DNA from 2 places in the Rhizobium sp. CF142 genome. Region 2 is predicted to be linked to the other one. Evidence: predicted binding sites of a transcription regulator. Region 2 holds the regulator's gene; the other holds the start of a gene.
The links. The regulator PhoB, encoded in region 2, activates phosphate uptake and scavenging genes when phosphate is short. The targets are predictions, from matches to a motif close to TGTCATNNANCTGTCAT.

Region 1 (7,474 bases), on a different contig from region 2:
CCGCGCCACGCGCACGCTGATCGGCCTGGTGCCGCAGGAGCTGACCACCGACCAGTTCGAGACGGTGTGGAATACGGTCAGCTTTTCGCGCGGGCTGCACGGCAAGAGGGCCAATCCCGCTCATATCGAAAAGGTGCTGCGCGACCTGTCTCTCTGGGACAAGAAGGACAACACGCTGCGCCAGCTCTCCGGTGGCATGAAGCGGCGCGTGCTGATCGCCAAGGCGCTATCGCACGAGCCCTCCATCCTCTTCCTCGACGAGCCAACGGCGGGCGTGGACGTGACGCTGCGCAAGGACATGTGGCATGTCGTCGAGCGGCTGCGCGCCTCGGGTGTGACCATCATCCTGACGACGCACTATATCGAAGAGGCCGAAGAGATCGCCGACCGCGTCGGCGTCATCAATGGCGGCGAACTGCTGCTCGTCGAAGACAAGCAGGCGCTGATGGCCAAGCTCGGCCGCAAGCAGCTGATCCTCGAACTCAACGACCCCCTGGAAAAACTCCCCGACTGTTTTGCCGGCAACGGCCTGTCGATCGAGGCCGAGGGAAATCGCCTTGTCTATGAGTTCGACACCCGCAACGAACACGAGAGCGTGGCGTCGCTTCTGACGCGGCTTGGCCAGAACAACATCCATTTCCGGGATCTCTCGACGCGGCAGAGCTCGCTCGAAGACATATTCGTATCGCTGGTGGGAGCCGCAAAATGAACTTCGAGGCGATCAAATCCATCTATTACTTCGAGATGTCACGCACCCGGCGCACGCTGCTTCAGAGCGTCATATCGCCCGTCATTTCCACCTCGCTCTATTTCATCGTCTTCGGCGCAGCCGTCGGCTCGCGCATCCAGGAGGTGGAGGGAGTCTCCTACGGCGCCTTCATCACGCCCGGCCTCATCATGCTGACGCTGCTCGGCCAGTGCATCGGCAACGGTTCCTTCGGCATCTATTTCCCGAAATTCACCGGCACGATCTACGAGATCCTCTCGGCCCCCGTCGCCATGACGGAGATCCTGATCGGCTATGTCGGAGCAGCGGCCACCAAGGGGCTGATCATCGGCGTCATCATCCTGCTAACCGCGAATATCTTTGTCGATGTCCGCATCGAGCATCCCTTCATGATGGTGCTGTTCTTCCTACTGACGGCGATCAGCTTCAGCCTGTTCGGCTTCATGATCGGCATCTGGGCGACGAATTTCGAGCAGTTGAACCTTATCCCCATGCTGGTCGTCCCGCCGCTGACCTTCCTCGGCGGCAGCTTCTACTCGATCAACATGCTGCCGCCCTTCTGGCAGGCCGTCAGCCATTTCAACCCAGTGCTCTATCTCGTCAGCGGTTTCCGCTGGAGTTTTTACGGGATTGCCGATGTCAATCCGCTGGTCAGCCTTGGGATGATCTCGCTGTTTCTGGTGATTTGCCTCAGCACGCTCGGCTGGATCTTCAAGACGGGGTATCGGCTGCGTAACTGATGCTTGGCCGCTGCCACCAGCAAAATCCGAGTAGGCGGCACAAAATCGTTCACATTTTGTTCGCGACTGCTAGTCTGGCCTCGCTGTCATTTGCGCAGGAGGAGAGTCGTGGCGGAGCAACAGGCGAAGTTCGAACGGTTTAAGGCATTGCATCAACGGGATGAGGCATTCGTCATACCGAACCCGTGGGATGCCGGCTCGGCCCGGATTCTGACGAGCCTCGGTTTCGAGGCCCTGGCAACCACCAGCGCCGGTTATGCCTTTTCCAAGGGCAAGCGGGATTCCTTTGCGAGCCTGAAGCGTGGCGAGATCCTCGACAATGCCGGCGAGATCGTCGGGGCAACCGATCTTCCCGTATCGGCCGATCTCGAGGACGGGTTTGGTGCGGCGCCCGAGATCTGCGCCGAAACGATCCGGCTCGCCTCCGCGATCGGGCTCGTCGGCGGATCGATCGAGGATGCCACCGGCGATCCGGCAAGGCCGATCTATGATCTCTCGCAGGCCGTCGAGCGCGTGCAGGCCGCGGCGGAGGCGGCGCGGAAACTGCCTTTCCTGCTGACGGCGAGGGCGGAGAATTTTCTCTGGGAGCGACCCGATCTCGATGACACGATCAAGCGGCTGCAGGCTTTCTCGGCGGCCGGCACCGATGTGCTCTATGCACCAGGCCTGCCTGATATCGACGCCATCCGAACCGTCTGCGCCGCCGTCGACAAGCCCGTCAATGTGGTGATGGGCCTGAAGGGGCCGCGCTACAGCGTTGCCGAACTCTCGGCGGCAGGCGTGCGCCGGGTGAGTGTCGGCGGGTCCTTTGCGCGCGCGGCACTTGGTGCGCTGCTGCGGGCGGCCGAGGAGGTAAAATCATCGGGCACCTTCACCTATGCCGCCGACGCGATCCCGGCAACCACGCTCAGCCGGCTCATGTCGCAGGAGAAGCGGAGCGACCGCGAGTAGGGCTGCATCGACGGCCGCTCATTGCGGATTGGCAATGAAGTCGGGAAATTTGTGGTATATGCAGTCGCTCATTACGAAGAACGACATGCCGGTATCCCCGAGCTCGTAAGATGAAAGCTCCCATTCGAAGGTGTCGTGACCGTCAAACCCGGCCAATAGTGCCATCAGGCTCAACTCCCGGTACGGTCCCGGCGGAAACATTGCGCCATACACCGTCACCTCCTTTCCAGCGAAGTCGCCTTTGATGACCCTCCTGATCTCCAGATCCGCCCGGATCATCCGGGTCGGGAATTCGTTTGTCACGATCAAACCGGATTCACCGATGAACAGCGATTTCACGCTGGCCTCGACCACCACCTTCGCCTTTGCCAGCAGCTCATTCTGCGGAGGACATCGCGGCATTCCGACTGCGGGTCTCAGGCAAAGAACCAGCAGGATGAAAATCGCGTGGAAGCCTGTTTGCATGCGCGCGCTCGATGATGCTCCGGGCATCGGTGTTTCCCCCATTCGGACAGACCAATTCCTGCCACTTGCGCGAAGCTGAACTCCAATTGCGGCTTATCCGCCGTTTAATGATGGCGGCGCGGCGTCAAACAGGTGATGGTTGTAAGTGCGAAATGACGGAACCCGGATGTCAGCCGATCAGCCCTTCTTCTTGCGCTGCCGCCTGCCGTGCCGGGGGCGGAAATCGACGAGCAGGGATTTCAATTCGAGTTCGCGCACGCGCCGTGCCGCTTCGTCGGGGCTCACCCAATCCAGCATGCGCTGGCCGGTTTCGCGGAACTGCCCTTGCGTGTGCTCCACCTCGATCTGGAAGATATCGACGATGCAGGGCGCGACGTCGCCGTCATCCAGTTCTTTCAGATAGGTGTAGCGGCCGACCGGCTGTTTGCTCACCGTTCCGCGCACGCCGGCTTCCTCCCAGGCTTCGATGGCGGCTGCCTCATGCGGTTTCTTCTTTTTCATCGGCCAGCCCTTGGGAATGATCCAGCGGCCGCTGTCGCGCGTGGTGACGACGAGGACTTCGATTTCGGGGCGATCAGCCTCGGGACCGCCGTTTCGGTAACGGAAGCAGAGCGCGCCATATTGCTGGCGAAAGGCGCCGGAGAAAAGCTTCTCGGGTCGCTCTGCAAGCTGCTTCAGCAGGGGCTTTGATGGTCCGGCGGGGGATTTTGCGTCTTTTTTGCGGGATTTCATGACATCTAGCATTGTCAAATTTTACTTTTTCGATCAATTGCCTGCGACGCTTTATGACAGATTTGTGACAGTCTTCTACGACAGTCCCCGGTTCAGGAAGGATCGCCCGAGATGATGAGCGTGTTTCGCAAGATGATGCCGCGGGAGGACCGCTTCTTCGAGATGTTCTGCAGGCATTCGGAAACGGTCGTCGCAGCCGCCCATGCTATGGAAAAGCTGTTGAAGGGCGAGGCGGTCGAAGAGAATTGCGACAAGATCATCGCACTGGAAGACCAGGCTGACGACATTACCCGCGAAGTGCTGGTCGCCGTCCGGCGCAGCTTCATCACGCCCTTTGATCGCGGCGACATCAAGGATCTGATCCAGTCCATGGATGATGCGATCGACATGATGCACAAGACGGTGAAGATCATCCGCCTGTTCGAGCAGACGAGTTTCGACCCGCTGATGCAGGAGATGGGCGGGGAGATCGTCAAGGCGGCGGCGCTGATGGAGGAAGCAATCCCGCTTCTCAACAAGATGGGTGCGAATGCACAGCGGCTCGCTGTCATCGCCGAAGAGATCACCCGGGTCGAGGGGCGCTCGGACGAACTGCATGACGAGGGCCTGAGGGATCTCTATCGCCGGCATGGCGCCAGCGGCAATGCCATGGCCTATATGATCGGCAGCGAGATCTACTCCAGCCTGGAAAAGATCGTCGACCGGTTCGAGGACGTGGCCAACGAAATCAGCGGCGTCGTCATCGAGAACGTCTGATGGAAGCCACACTCTCTCTTCCGTTGCTGGTCTGTCTGATCGGCGTCGCACTGTTCTTCGATTTCCTGAACGGGTTGCACGATGCAGCAAACTCGATCGCGACCATCGTTTCCACCCGGGTTCTGAGGCCGCAATATGCCGTCGCCTGGGCCGCCTTCTTCAATTTCATCGCCTTCCTGTTCTTCGGCCTGCATGTCGCCGAAACGCTCGGCACCGGCATCATCGACCCGGCCATCGTCTCGCCGCAGGTGATCTTTGCGGCGCTGATGGGAGCGATCGTCTGGAACATCGTCACCTGGCTGTTCGGCATTCCCTCGTCGTCCTCGCATGCGCTGGTCGGCGGGCTTGTCGGGGCGGGGTTTGCGAAGGTCGGCTTCAGCTCCATCGTCTGGGGCGGCTTGTTGAAGACGGTCGGTGCGATCGTCATGTCGCCGGCAATCGGCTTCCTTCTCGCGCTGTTTTTCGTCCTCGTCGTCTCCTGGCTTTTCGTGCGCCAGACGCCCTTTGCCGTCGACCGCACCTTCCGCTTCATGCAGTTCGTCTCGGCCTCACTCTATTCGCTCGGCCATGGCGGCAACGATGCGCAGAAGACCATGGGCATCATCGCCGTTCTTCTCTTCAGCCAGGGGCAGCTCGGCCCCAGCTTTCATGTGCCGCTCTGGGTGGTCATCTCCTGTCAGTCGGCCATGGCGCTCGGCACGCTCTTCGGCGGCTGGCGGATCGTTCACACGATGGGCTCGAAAATCACCAGGCTTAATCCGATGCAGGGTTTCTGCGCCGAAACCGGCGGGGCGCTGACGCTGTTTGCTGCGACCTGGCTCGGCATTCCCGTGTCGACGACGCACACGATCACCGGAGCAATCATCGGCGTGGGGGCAGCGCGGCGTCTTTCGGCCGTGCGCTGGGGTGTTGCCGGCAATATCGTCATCGCCTGGGTCGTCACCATGCCGGCCGCTGCTGCTATCGCCGCAGCCTTCTATGGGATTGCAAGCCTGTTTCCCTGAGGCAGGGGGCCGCACGATGCATCGGATACCCTAATTTTAGGGGTTAGCATTTTCGATCTGATGTTGCGCTCTATTTTCCATGCAAGGAGAAGGAGATAACGAGCGGACCATGCAGCTATCCAGGCATTTAATTGAATTGAAAGAGGAAACTCCGTCAAGGGCAGGTCGCCCCGGGGTCGATCAGTGTGGTGCCATCTGCTGCCGTGTCGAGAGAGGCGGAAGGCTGAGCGTTCTGCTCATCACCAGCCGCGATACCGGACGATGGGTGATCCCGAAGGGTTATCTGGAGAGGAAGGAAAAGCCTTATCGCCGTGCTCAGCGCGAGGCCTTCGAAGAAGCTGGAATCATCGGCAAGGTCCGGAAGAAGCCGCTCGGCTATTACAGCTATCTGAAGGATCACAGCACGCCGCTGACGGTCTCGATCCATCTGCTGCGACTGGAGAGCGAGGCCGCCCATTTTCGCGAATATGCGGAGAGGCAGAAGATCTGGATTTCCGCGGGCGAAGCGGCGCTTCTCGTCGAGGAGCCCGAACTGCAGGATATCTTCCGGGCAATCGAAACGGATAATCCGCTGACATCGCAAGACCGGCTGAAACCCCATCGCATTCATGGACGGCGCCCACAGGCTGATGCAGTCGTCTCGCTCGCCACATCGCCGGGATTGAGCTGATCGCCACCGCCGGCGCGGACAGGCTCGGTGACGAAGGCCCGGCATACAGGCCTTCGCGCTGCAGGCTATCGGGGACTGCCGGTCGCCAGGGGTCCCCAGGAGAGCTCGCGATCCGCGACGGTCGCGAGGTCGACCATCACTTCGATGCCGGTCCTGATACGCCGCCGCAGGATGTCGGTGCGATCGGAATTCGTCCGGAGCAGGCCTTTCTCATGGAGCGTCTGAAGCCGCGTGCGTGAGAGCTTGAGCTCGGATGCCAGCAGACGGTCGAGGCGTGTGCCAGCAGGCAAGGGCACCATCAGCTCGATCTCCAGCCGCGTCCAGCCGGCGGCCTCGCGCAGCACCTCCTTGGCGATCTCGAATTCAGGGAATTCGTCGACGCGCTGCGACTTGCGTTTCAGTGCGTCGAGGTTGAAGCTTTCGGCGCGGATCCATTTGACATCGTTGGACTGGAGTGCGTCGAGCGTTGCCGGACCGATGTCGCGGACATTCTTGCGCTCGAAGAGCGGCCGGTTCCAGGTCTTGTCGCAGGCCAGGCATTTATAGATCAGCCAGGCATCGAGCTTGCGGCCATTGGCGTTTAACCGGATCTTGTCGCTCGATTGAAAGGCTTTCAATCCGCCGCATCCGCCACAGGCAATCCAGGGCTGGGGGGCGGTTTTCGGGGTAATGGTCCATCGGACCCGAAGTGCACAGCACATAGTATCTTGGTCTTCCGTTCGGAAGTCCACCAAGATGGCGCGTGAGAAAACCCATGAGGGTGCGGCGTGGCGATGCTTTCGGGTGGGTGAAGAGCAGAGACAGCGGAGCTGCACTGGCGTTCGGAACAATGCCAAACCGGTCTCTTGCCGCCACCCGATGAACGTGTTCAACCGCCGATAGCCCGCGGCTATCCGGCGATAGGGGTGAAACTGGATTGAGACCGGTACTTACTTAGGCAAAGTCTACCTCGATACGCCTATGCTCTTCGCGGGTATCGATAGCAAATGATCGGCGCAAAGGGGAGAGCAACGCCGCAGCCCGATGATATCGGCTGCGGCATTGCGGCATTTATGCAACTTTGTGCTGAAGGTTGCTTCGTCTGCCAGCTTGTTCCCGTCAGAGTTCCTGCGCCGTCGGCCGGAACAGGATCTCGTTGATATCGACATCATCAGGCTGGGCGATCGCGAAGGCGACGACCCTTGCGAAGCTCTCGGCCGGGATGGCGTAGCGTTCGTAGAAATCCGCAATGCCGGCCGCGACATCGGCCTCGGTAATGCTCTGCGGCAGCTCGGACTCCACAGCACCGGGCGAGACGATCGTCGTGCGGATATTGTAGGGCTTCACCTCCTGGCGCAGGCCCTCCGAAATGATGCGGACGGCAGTCTTGGTCGCCGCGTAAACGGCGCTGCCGGGGCGAACCTTGTGGCCAGCGACCGATGAGACGTTG
Region 2 (7,474 bases):
CGTGTCGCCATCACCGCCATGAAGATCGGGCCGGCGCATGCGCTCCGGCGCTTCCGGCAGGAACTGGGCGACGAGGCCCCCTGCCCGCCAGCGGTGACGCGGCTTACCGTTCTCGTCGCGGTCGAAGAGTTCGGCGGCGGCAAGGCGCACGCGTGTCGGGATCTGTTCCGACTGGCGGAAATAGACACCGGCAATCTCTTCCAGCGAGGTACCGTCAAGTGCCACGATGCCCTGATAGGGCTGGCTGAACTTGCCCTGATCGATGGTGAAGGCGAGAACGCCCTTGCCGAGAAGCTGTTCCGGCTCGGTTTCGCCTGCCGCGATCGCCTTATCGAGCAGGGCCTGATCGAAGCGGGCATAGGCCCGGACGTTTTCCGGCGTCGAGAAATCGGCGACGAGAAGGTCGACGGGACCATCGCTCTTGGTCTGGACGGTGAACTTGCCCTCGAACTTCAGCGAGGTGCCGAGCAGCACCGTCAGCACAACCACTTCCGCCAGAAGGCGGGCGACGGGTGTCGGGTAATGATGGCGCTCGAGGATCGAATCCAGCATCGGGCCGAGCTGGACGGCGCGACCGCGCACATCCAGCCCTTCCACCTGGAAGGGGACGACATGATCATCGCCGGCGAAATCGAACTCGCCGAGGGCGGCGGCAGCTTCTGCCATGGCTTTCACTCCTGTTTTGTCAGAGCAGCCGGCTAGCGCACCGGCTGCTTGCGCAGCCGCGAGTTTTGGACTCGCGACATCCGATTATGGTTCAGATCGCGCCCAGGCACCAAGCAAGAATCGACTTCTGCGCATGAAGGCGGTTTTCCGCCTCATCGAAGACCACGGATTGCGGGCCATCGATCACCTCATCCGTCACCTCCTCGCCGCGATGGGCGGGAAGGCAATGCATGAACAATGCATCTTTGCCGGCCTGCGCCATCAAATGCGCGTTGACCTGATAAGGCTGGAAGACATTGTGACCGCGAGCCCGATGTTCCTGATTCATGGAGACCCAGGTATCGGTCACCACGCAATCGACGCCGGCAACCGCACGGTCAGCATCATGGTAAAGCATGATTTCGGCGCCCTCATTGCGGGCCCAGTTCAGATAGTGATCCTTCGGCTCGGAACCAAGGGGTACGGCCATGTTCATGCGGTAGCCGAAACGGGCAGCACCTTCGACCAGCGAATGCAGCACGTTGTTGCCATCACCGGTCCAGGCGATCGTCTTGCCCTTGATCGGGCCGCGATGCTCTTCGAAGGTCATGATATCAGCCATGATCTGGCAAGGGTGGGTGTCGTCCGTCAACGCGTTGATGACGGGCACCGTGGCATGCTCGGCGAGCTCCAGCATACGGTTGTGGTCGGTCGTGCGGATCATGATCGCATCGACATAGCGCGACAGAACCTTGGCGGTGTCGCCGATCGTCTCGGCGCGGCCGAGCTGCATTTCGGTGCCCGACAGGAACAAGGTCTCCCCGCCGAGCTGGCGCATGCCGACATCGAAGGAGACGCGGGTTCGCGTGGACGGCTTCTCGAAGATCATGGCCAGCATCTTGCCAGCGAGCGGCTTGTCGGCGGTACCCGCCTTGAAAGCCTGCTTTCGCAGCTTGGCATCGTCCATGATGGTTCTGAGGTCGGATCCGGTGACTGCGGAAAGATCGAGGAAATGTTTGGGGGAAGCCATTGTTCGTTACCTGCTACGCCCGCCGGCGGGCGGGGCATTGTCCTATCAAGCGGTCTTCTTGACCTTGGCGGCACGGATGCTTTCGGCAGCGCGTTCGAGACGGGAAAGACCCTCGCGCGCCTCCTCGGCGGTTACGACCAGCGGCGGCAGCAGGCGGATGACATTATCGCCTGCCGGGATCGCCAGAAGATGGGCTGCGCGGATTTCCTTCAGTAGCTCTGCCGAGGGAATGGCAGCCTTGACGCCGAGCAACAGGCCTTCGCCCCTGATGTCCTCGATGACATCAGGATAGCGATCCTTGAGCGAGGCAAGGCCCTGGCGGAAGACGAGAGTGACATCACGCACATGCTGCAGGAAGCCCTCGGCCAGGATGACATCGAGAACCGCGTTACCGACAGCCATGGCCAGCGGGTTGCCGCCATAGGTGGAACCATGCGTGCCCGCCTTCATGCCGGAAGCGGCCTCCGCCGTCGCAAGGCAGGCGCCGAGCGGAAAGCCGCCGCCGATGCCCTTGGCAACCGCCATGATGTCGGGCGTTATACCCGACCATTCATGGGCGAAGAGCTTGCCGGTACGGCCGACGCCGGTCTGGACTTCGTCGAGGATCAGCAGCAGGCCATGCTCATCGCAGAGCTGACGGAGCGCTTTCATGAATTCGGACGTTGCCGGGCGGACACCGCCCTCGCCCTGCACCGGCTCGATGAGGATACCGGCGGTCTTGTCGGTAATAGCGGCACGGACAGCCTCGACATCGCCAAAGGGCACCTGATCGAAACCAGGGGTCTTCGGGCCGAAACCTTCGAGATATTTCTCCTGACCGCCGGCGGCGATGGTCGCGAGCGTACGGCCGTGGAAGGCGCCTTCGAAGGTGATGATATGGAAACGCTCGGGATGACCCTTGGAAAACTGGTAACGACGCGCGGTCTTGATGGCGCATTCGAGAGCCTCGGCGCCTGAATTGGTGAAGAACACCTTGTCGGCGAACGTGGCATCCGTCAGGCGCTTGGCAAGCTTCTCCTGCCCCGGCACCTCATAGATATTGGAGAGATGCCAGACCTTGTCGGCCTGATCCTTGAGGGCGGCCACAACATGCGGATTACCATGGCCCACGGAGGTAACGGCAACGCCCGCGCCGAAATCCAGATATCGCTCGCCGGTTTCGGTGATCAGCCACACGCCTTCGCCTCGCTCGAACCGCAGCGGGGCACGAGAATAGGTATCATAAAGCGGCGAGGCTTCAGCCATGGCGCAATCTCCTGGTCAGGCTCCGAGACAACGGACTCCGGCTAAGAAAACCAGGCCCGAAAAATTAAAAATGCCGCCTTTCGGCGGCAGGGAGCACTATTTACTTTTCGCACTGCAATGTCAACAAAACTGAGGATTTAGCACATGCGTCAAGCCTCAAATCAGACTTGCAGGTCTATCAACAGCTAATGTTGCAGAAATGACTCGCCCGGGAAGCAAGTTGGGGAAAACCTCGAATTCGGATTCATCGGATTCCTGCGACTCTTGTCACAGAGTCAGGCTCACACTAGGTTAAAGTTCAATTACTAGACTGCATGCGGCGGAACTAGTCACCAAAATTGATCAGGCGTTTCTTGCTTCGGAGACTTCCGAGGCAACGGTGAGGGATTCTGCCATCACCAACGCGAAAGGTGGAGACAGGGCAATGAACTGGACAGACGAGCGTGTCGAGAAGCTCAAGAAGCTTTGGTCGGAAGGGCTGAGCGCCAGCCAGATCGCTGCGCAGCTTGGCGGCGTCAGTAGAAACGCTGTTATCGGCAAGGTTCACCGGCTCAGTCTTCCCGGCCGCGCCAAGGCCGGCGGCACGGCAACCGCCGCGCGCGCACCGAAGCGCAATACCTCGGCTCCGCGCGCCCCGAACTATGCCTCTCGCATCACCACCCGCACCGTTACCCGCCAGCAGGGCGCAACGATGCTGAAGGAAGAGATCGAGATCGAAACGGTCGAGGAAATGGAATACGTGCCGGCCAAGAACGTGGTCGTGCCGATTTCGCGCCGCCTCGGCCTGACGGAACTGACGGAGCGCACCTGCAAGTGGCCGGTCGGCGATCCGATGAAGGACGACTTCTACTTCTGCGGTTGCGACTCCCCGGATTCCTCGCCCTATTGCAACTATCACCAGCGCCTCGCCTACCAGCCGGTCAGCGAACGCCGCAAGGCTGTCCGGGTCGGCTGATCCGCGATCTTCCAACAGACGCAACGTGCCATCACCCCTCCTCGCCTTGCGCGGAGGGGTGATTTTTTAGCCGGCGCAGGAGGGCCGGAAAACAGCTCCTGACCACGATCTGCCGAAGGCCGATCTCTGCCTGCCGCCCACTATGCCTGACAATGCGAACTTATGTGCCAACGCCACCAATGCGTTTCAGCCCTAGACCGGCATGGAACGGTGGTCATGGCGCTGTAGCGCGATTTTCTGATATAGATGCGGTATTCTCGTCGAGGCGCAAACAGTCGCTCAGGGGTGCCAATGGAGATCGATCCAAAGCGGATGACAATCGGGTTCGTCGGGACGGGCACGATTACCGAGGCCGTCGTCACCGGACTGGGGAAGACAGCGTTTCGCGACACACGGATCGTGCTGTCACCCCGTAGCGCAAGCGTCGCCGCCCGCCTCGCGGCGGCAAACCAGAATGCGTCGATCGCTTTAGGCAACCAGGATGTTCTCGACCAATCCGATCTCGTATTCGTGGCAGTGAGGCCGCAAATTGCCGAGGAGGTCGTCCGCTCGCTCCGATTTCGGCCGGGCCACCATGTCATCAGCTTTGTCGCGGCCACGCCAATGGATCAACTGCGGGCGTGGATCGATCAGCCAGTTCGCCTGAGCCTGGCAATTCCACTTCCGTTTGTCGCAGATCTTCAGGGCGCGACTGCGATCTACCCGCCCGACGAGGTTTCCCACGCCCTCTTTTCGGCGCTCGGAACGGCGATCCAGGTTGAAAACAAGCTGGAGTTCGAACTTCTCGCGACGGCGAGCTGCCTGATGGCCAGCTATTTCGGCATCCTGGACGCGACGTCGACCTGGCTGCAGAGCCAAGGGCTTTCGAGAACGGCTGGCGACGCCTACCTCCGTCAATTGTTTTCCGGCCTCGCCCATGCTGCCCGTTCAAAACCTGTCGCGAGTTTCGATGAACTCATCGGCGAGCATTCGACCAAGGGCGGATTGAATGAACAGGTTCTCGAAGACTTTCGCGCGTTTGGCGGCACTGCGGCTCTGCAAAAGGCTCTTGATCGAATTCTTGTGCGCATCCGTCTGTAGGAAGCAGATCCTTTCGATGTTCGCTTTCGGCGCGTGGTGTCGGCTTTCATAAGGAGCTAGGGGTGCCAGATAGACAAACGGGCCGCCCGACAAGCGAGCGACCCGTTCGTGACCTCCGATCACTCGGATCAGGCTTCCATGGAATATCCCGCGCCGCGGACGGTGCGGATGACATCCTGCATGTTGGAGAAGTTCAACGCCTTGCGCAGGCGGCCGACATGGACGTCGACGGTGCGTTCGTCCACGTAGATATCGTGGCCCCAGACGCCATCCAGGAGCTGCGAGCGGGAGAAGACCCTGCCCGGCGACGACATCAGGAATTCGAGCAGGCGGAATTCGGTCGGGCCGAGGCGGACTTCGCGGCTCTTGCGATGAACGCGATGCGTTTCGCGATCGAGCTCGATATCGCCGCATTTCAGAACAGTGGAGAGAACCTCCGGACGGGCGCGACGCAGCATCGCCTTGACGCGAGCGACGAGTTCCGGTGTCGAGAACGGCTTGACGACATAATCGTCGGCGCCGGTCGAGAGACCGCGAACGCGCTCGCTCTCTTCGCCGCGTGCCGTCAGCATGATGATCGGCAGGCGCTCGGTCTCCGGCCGCATGCGCAGCCGGCGGCAGAGCTCGATGCCGGAAACGCCCGGCAGCATCCAGTCCAGGATGAGCAGGTCGGGCGTGCGCTCCTGAAGCCGGATTTCGGCCTCGTCGCCACGGAGGATCGTATCCACCTCGAAACCTTCAGCCTCGAGGTTGTAGCGGAGAAGCACGCTCAGCGCCTCTTCATCTTCAACAACTGCAACTCTTGGGATCATGCGTGTCAGTCTCCTAATGCATGATCCTTAAACCGGGGGCGATTTAAGCAAGAGATCATACAGAAACTCGGAATTGGCTGCACCTTTGCGCGCCCCCGCGCGGGGCGCGCATGCAATCGGCAGGTCAGGATTACTCCGTCACCGCACCAACGGTATTGGAGCTGTCGTCCTTCGGACGCTCGCCCTCCGGCTGGGCGCCGGTTGCCATGTAGTAGATCGTCTCGGCGATGTTGGTCGCGTGGTCGCCGATGCGCTCGATGTTCTTGGCGCAGAAGAGAAGATGCGTGCAGCTCGTGATGTTGCGCGGATCTTCCATCATGTAGGTCAGGAGTTCGCGGAACAGCGAGGTGTACATCGCGTCGATCTCATCGTCGCGCTCGCGGATGGACTTGGCCTTGTCCGCAGAACGCGTCGTATAGACGTCGAGCACTTCCTTGAGCTGGACGAGCGCCAGTTCGGAGAGATGCTCGAGACCGCGGGCGAGCTTGCGCGGAACGCCGGTGCTTTGGACGGCGATGACGCGCTTTGCGGTGTTCTTGCCGAGGTCGCCGACACGCTCGAGGTCGGCGGCGATGCGGATCGAACCCATGATCTCGCGAAGGTCGGAGGCCATCGGCTGGCGACGGGCGATCGTGACGATCGCCTTGTCGTTGATTTCGCGTTCCGCGTGATCAAGGATCACGTCGTCGGAAATGACCTTCTGGGCGAGCGCAGTGTCGCCGTTGACCAGCGCACGGACGGCCTCGCCGACCATCTGTTCGGCAAGACCACCCATCTCGGAAATGCGCCGGGACAGGAATTTCAGATCGTCATCGTAAGCGGAAAAAATATGTGTCGATGCCATGGGGCTTTGTCCTCGAAAATCGGGAAGGCTTCACATCGCCAAAATCAGCCGAACCGGCCCATGATATAGTCCTGGGTGCGCGGATCGTCGGGATTGGTGAACATCTTGTCGGTGTCATTTTCCTCGACCAGGTTGCCGAGGTGGAACATTGCCGTACGCTGTGATACGCGCGCGGCCTGCTGCATGGAATGCGTCACGATGACGATGGTGTAGTTTTCACGCAGCTCATGAATCAGCTCTTCGACCTTTGCAGTCGCGATCGGGTCGAGTGCCGAGCAGGGCTCGTCCATCAGGATGACTTCCGGGCTGACGGCAACGGCGCGTGCGATGCACAGACGCTGCTGCTGACCGCCGGACAGGCCGGTGCCGGATTCATGCACGCGATCCTTGACCTCGTTCCAGAGGCCGGCGCGCTGCAGGCTCGTCTCGACGATCTGGTCCAGGTCGGCCTTGGACTTGGCGAGGCCGTGGATGCGCGGTCCGTAGGAGACGTTTTCATAGATCGTCTTCGGGAACGGATTCGGCTTCTGGAACACCATGCCGACGCGGGCGCGAAGTTCGACCACGTCGATGTCGGGATCGTAGATATCGTCGCTGTCGAGCGTGATCTTGCCGGTGACGCGGCAGCCGTCGATCGTGTCGTTCATGCGGTTCAGCGAACGCAGGAAGGTGGACTTGCCGCAGCCCGACGGGCCAATCAGCGCGGTCACGGTGTTTTCGCGGATGTTCAGATTGACATCGAAAAGCGCACGCTTCTCGCCGTAATAAACGGAGACATCCTGACCGATCATCTTATACGGGACGTTGCTCATTTTCTGGTCCAGCGCCTTCTCGACTGCGGCTTCCGTCAACATGTTCATGAT

Region 1: the regulator PhoB is predicted to act here: its motif matches at 3,669-3,685, upstream of PMI11_RS10405 (DUF47 domain-containing protein).

The regions. Positions count from the first base shown of each region.
Region 1 is NZ_AJWE01000037.1:46,905-54,378, reverse strand. It holds gene PMI11_RS10430 (ABC transporter ATP-binding protein) at 1-709, shown strand, start outside; gene PMI11_RS10425 (ABC transporter permease) at 706-1,467, shown strand; gene PMI11_RS10420 (isocitrate lyase/PEP mutase family protein) at 1,576-2,418, shown strand; gene PMI11_RS10415 (hypothetical protein) at 2,437-2,910, opposite strand; gene PMI11_RS10410 (NUDIX hydrolase) at 3,061-3,615, opposite strand; gene PMI11_RS10405 (DUF47 domain-containing protein) at 3,727-4,371, shown strand; gene PMI11_RS10400 (inorganic phosphate transporter) at 4,371-5,375, shown strand; gene PMI11_RS10395 (NUDIX domain-containing protein) at 5,455-6,045, shown strand; gene PMI11_RS10390 (DUF1062 domain-containing protein) at 6,111-6,662, opposite strand; gene PMI11_RS10385 (SDR family oxidoreductase) at 7,144-7,474, opposite strand, start outside.
Region 2 is NZ_AJWE01000098.1:117,464-124,937, forward strand. It holds gene PMI11_RS21695 (Hsp33 family molecular chaperone) at 1-666, opposite strand, end outside; gene argF (ornithine carbamoyltransferase) at 758-1,675, opposite strand; gene PMI11_RS21705 (aspartate aminotransferase family protein) at 1,721-2,920, opposite strand; gene PMI11_RS21710 (GcrA family cell cycle regulator) at 3,345-3,875, shown strand; gene PMI11_RS21715 (pyrroline-5-carboxylate reductase) at 4,167-4,955, shown strand; gene phoB (phosphate regulon transcriptional regulator PhoB) at 5,084-5,767, opposite strand; gene phoU (phosphate signaling complex protein PhoU) at 5,898-6,611, opposite strand; gene pstB (phosphate ABC transporter ATP-binding protein PstB) at 6,656-7,471, opposite strand.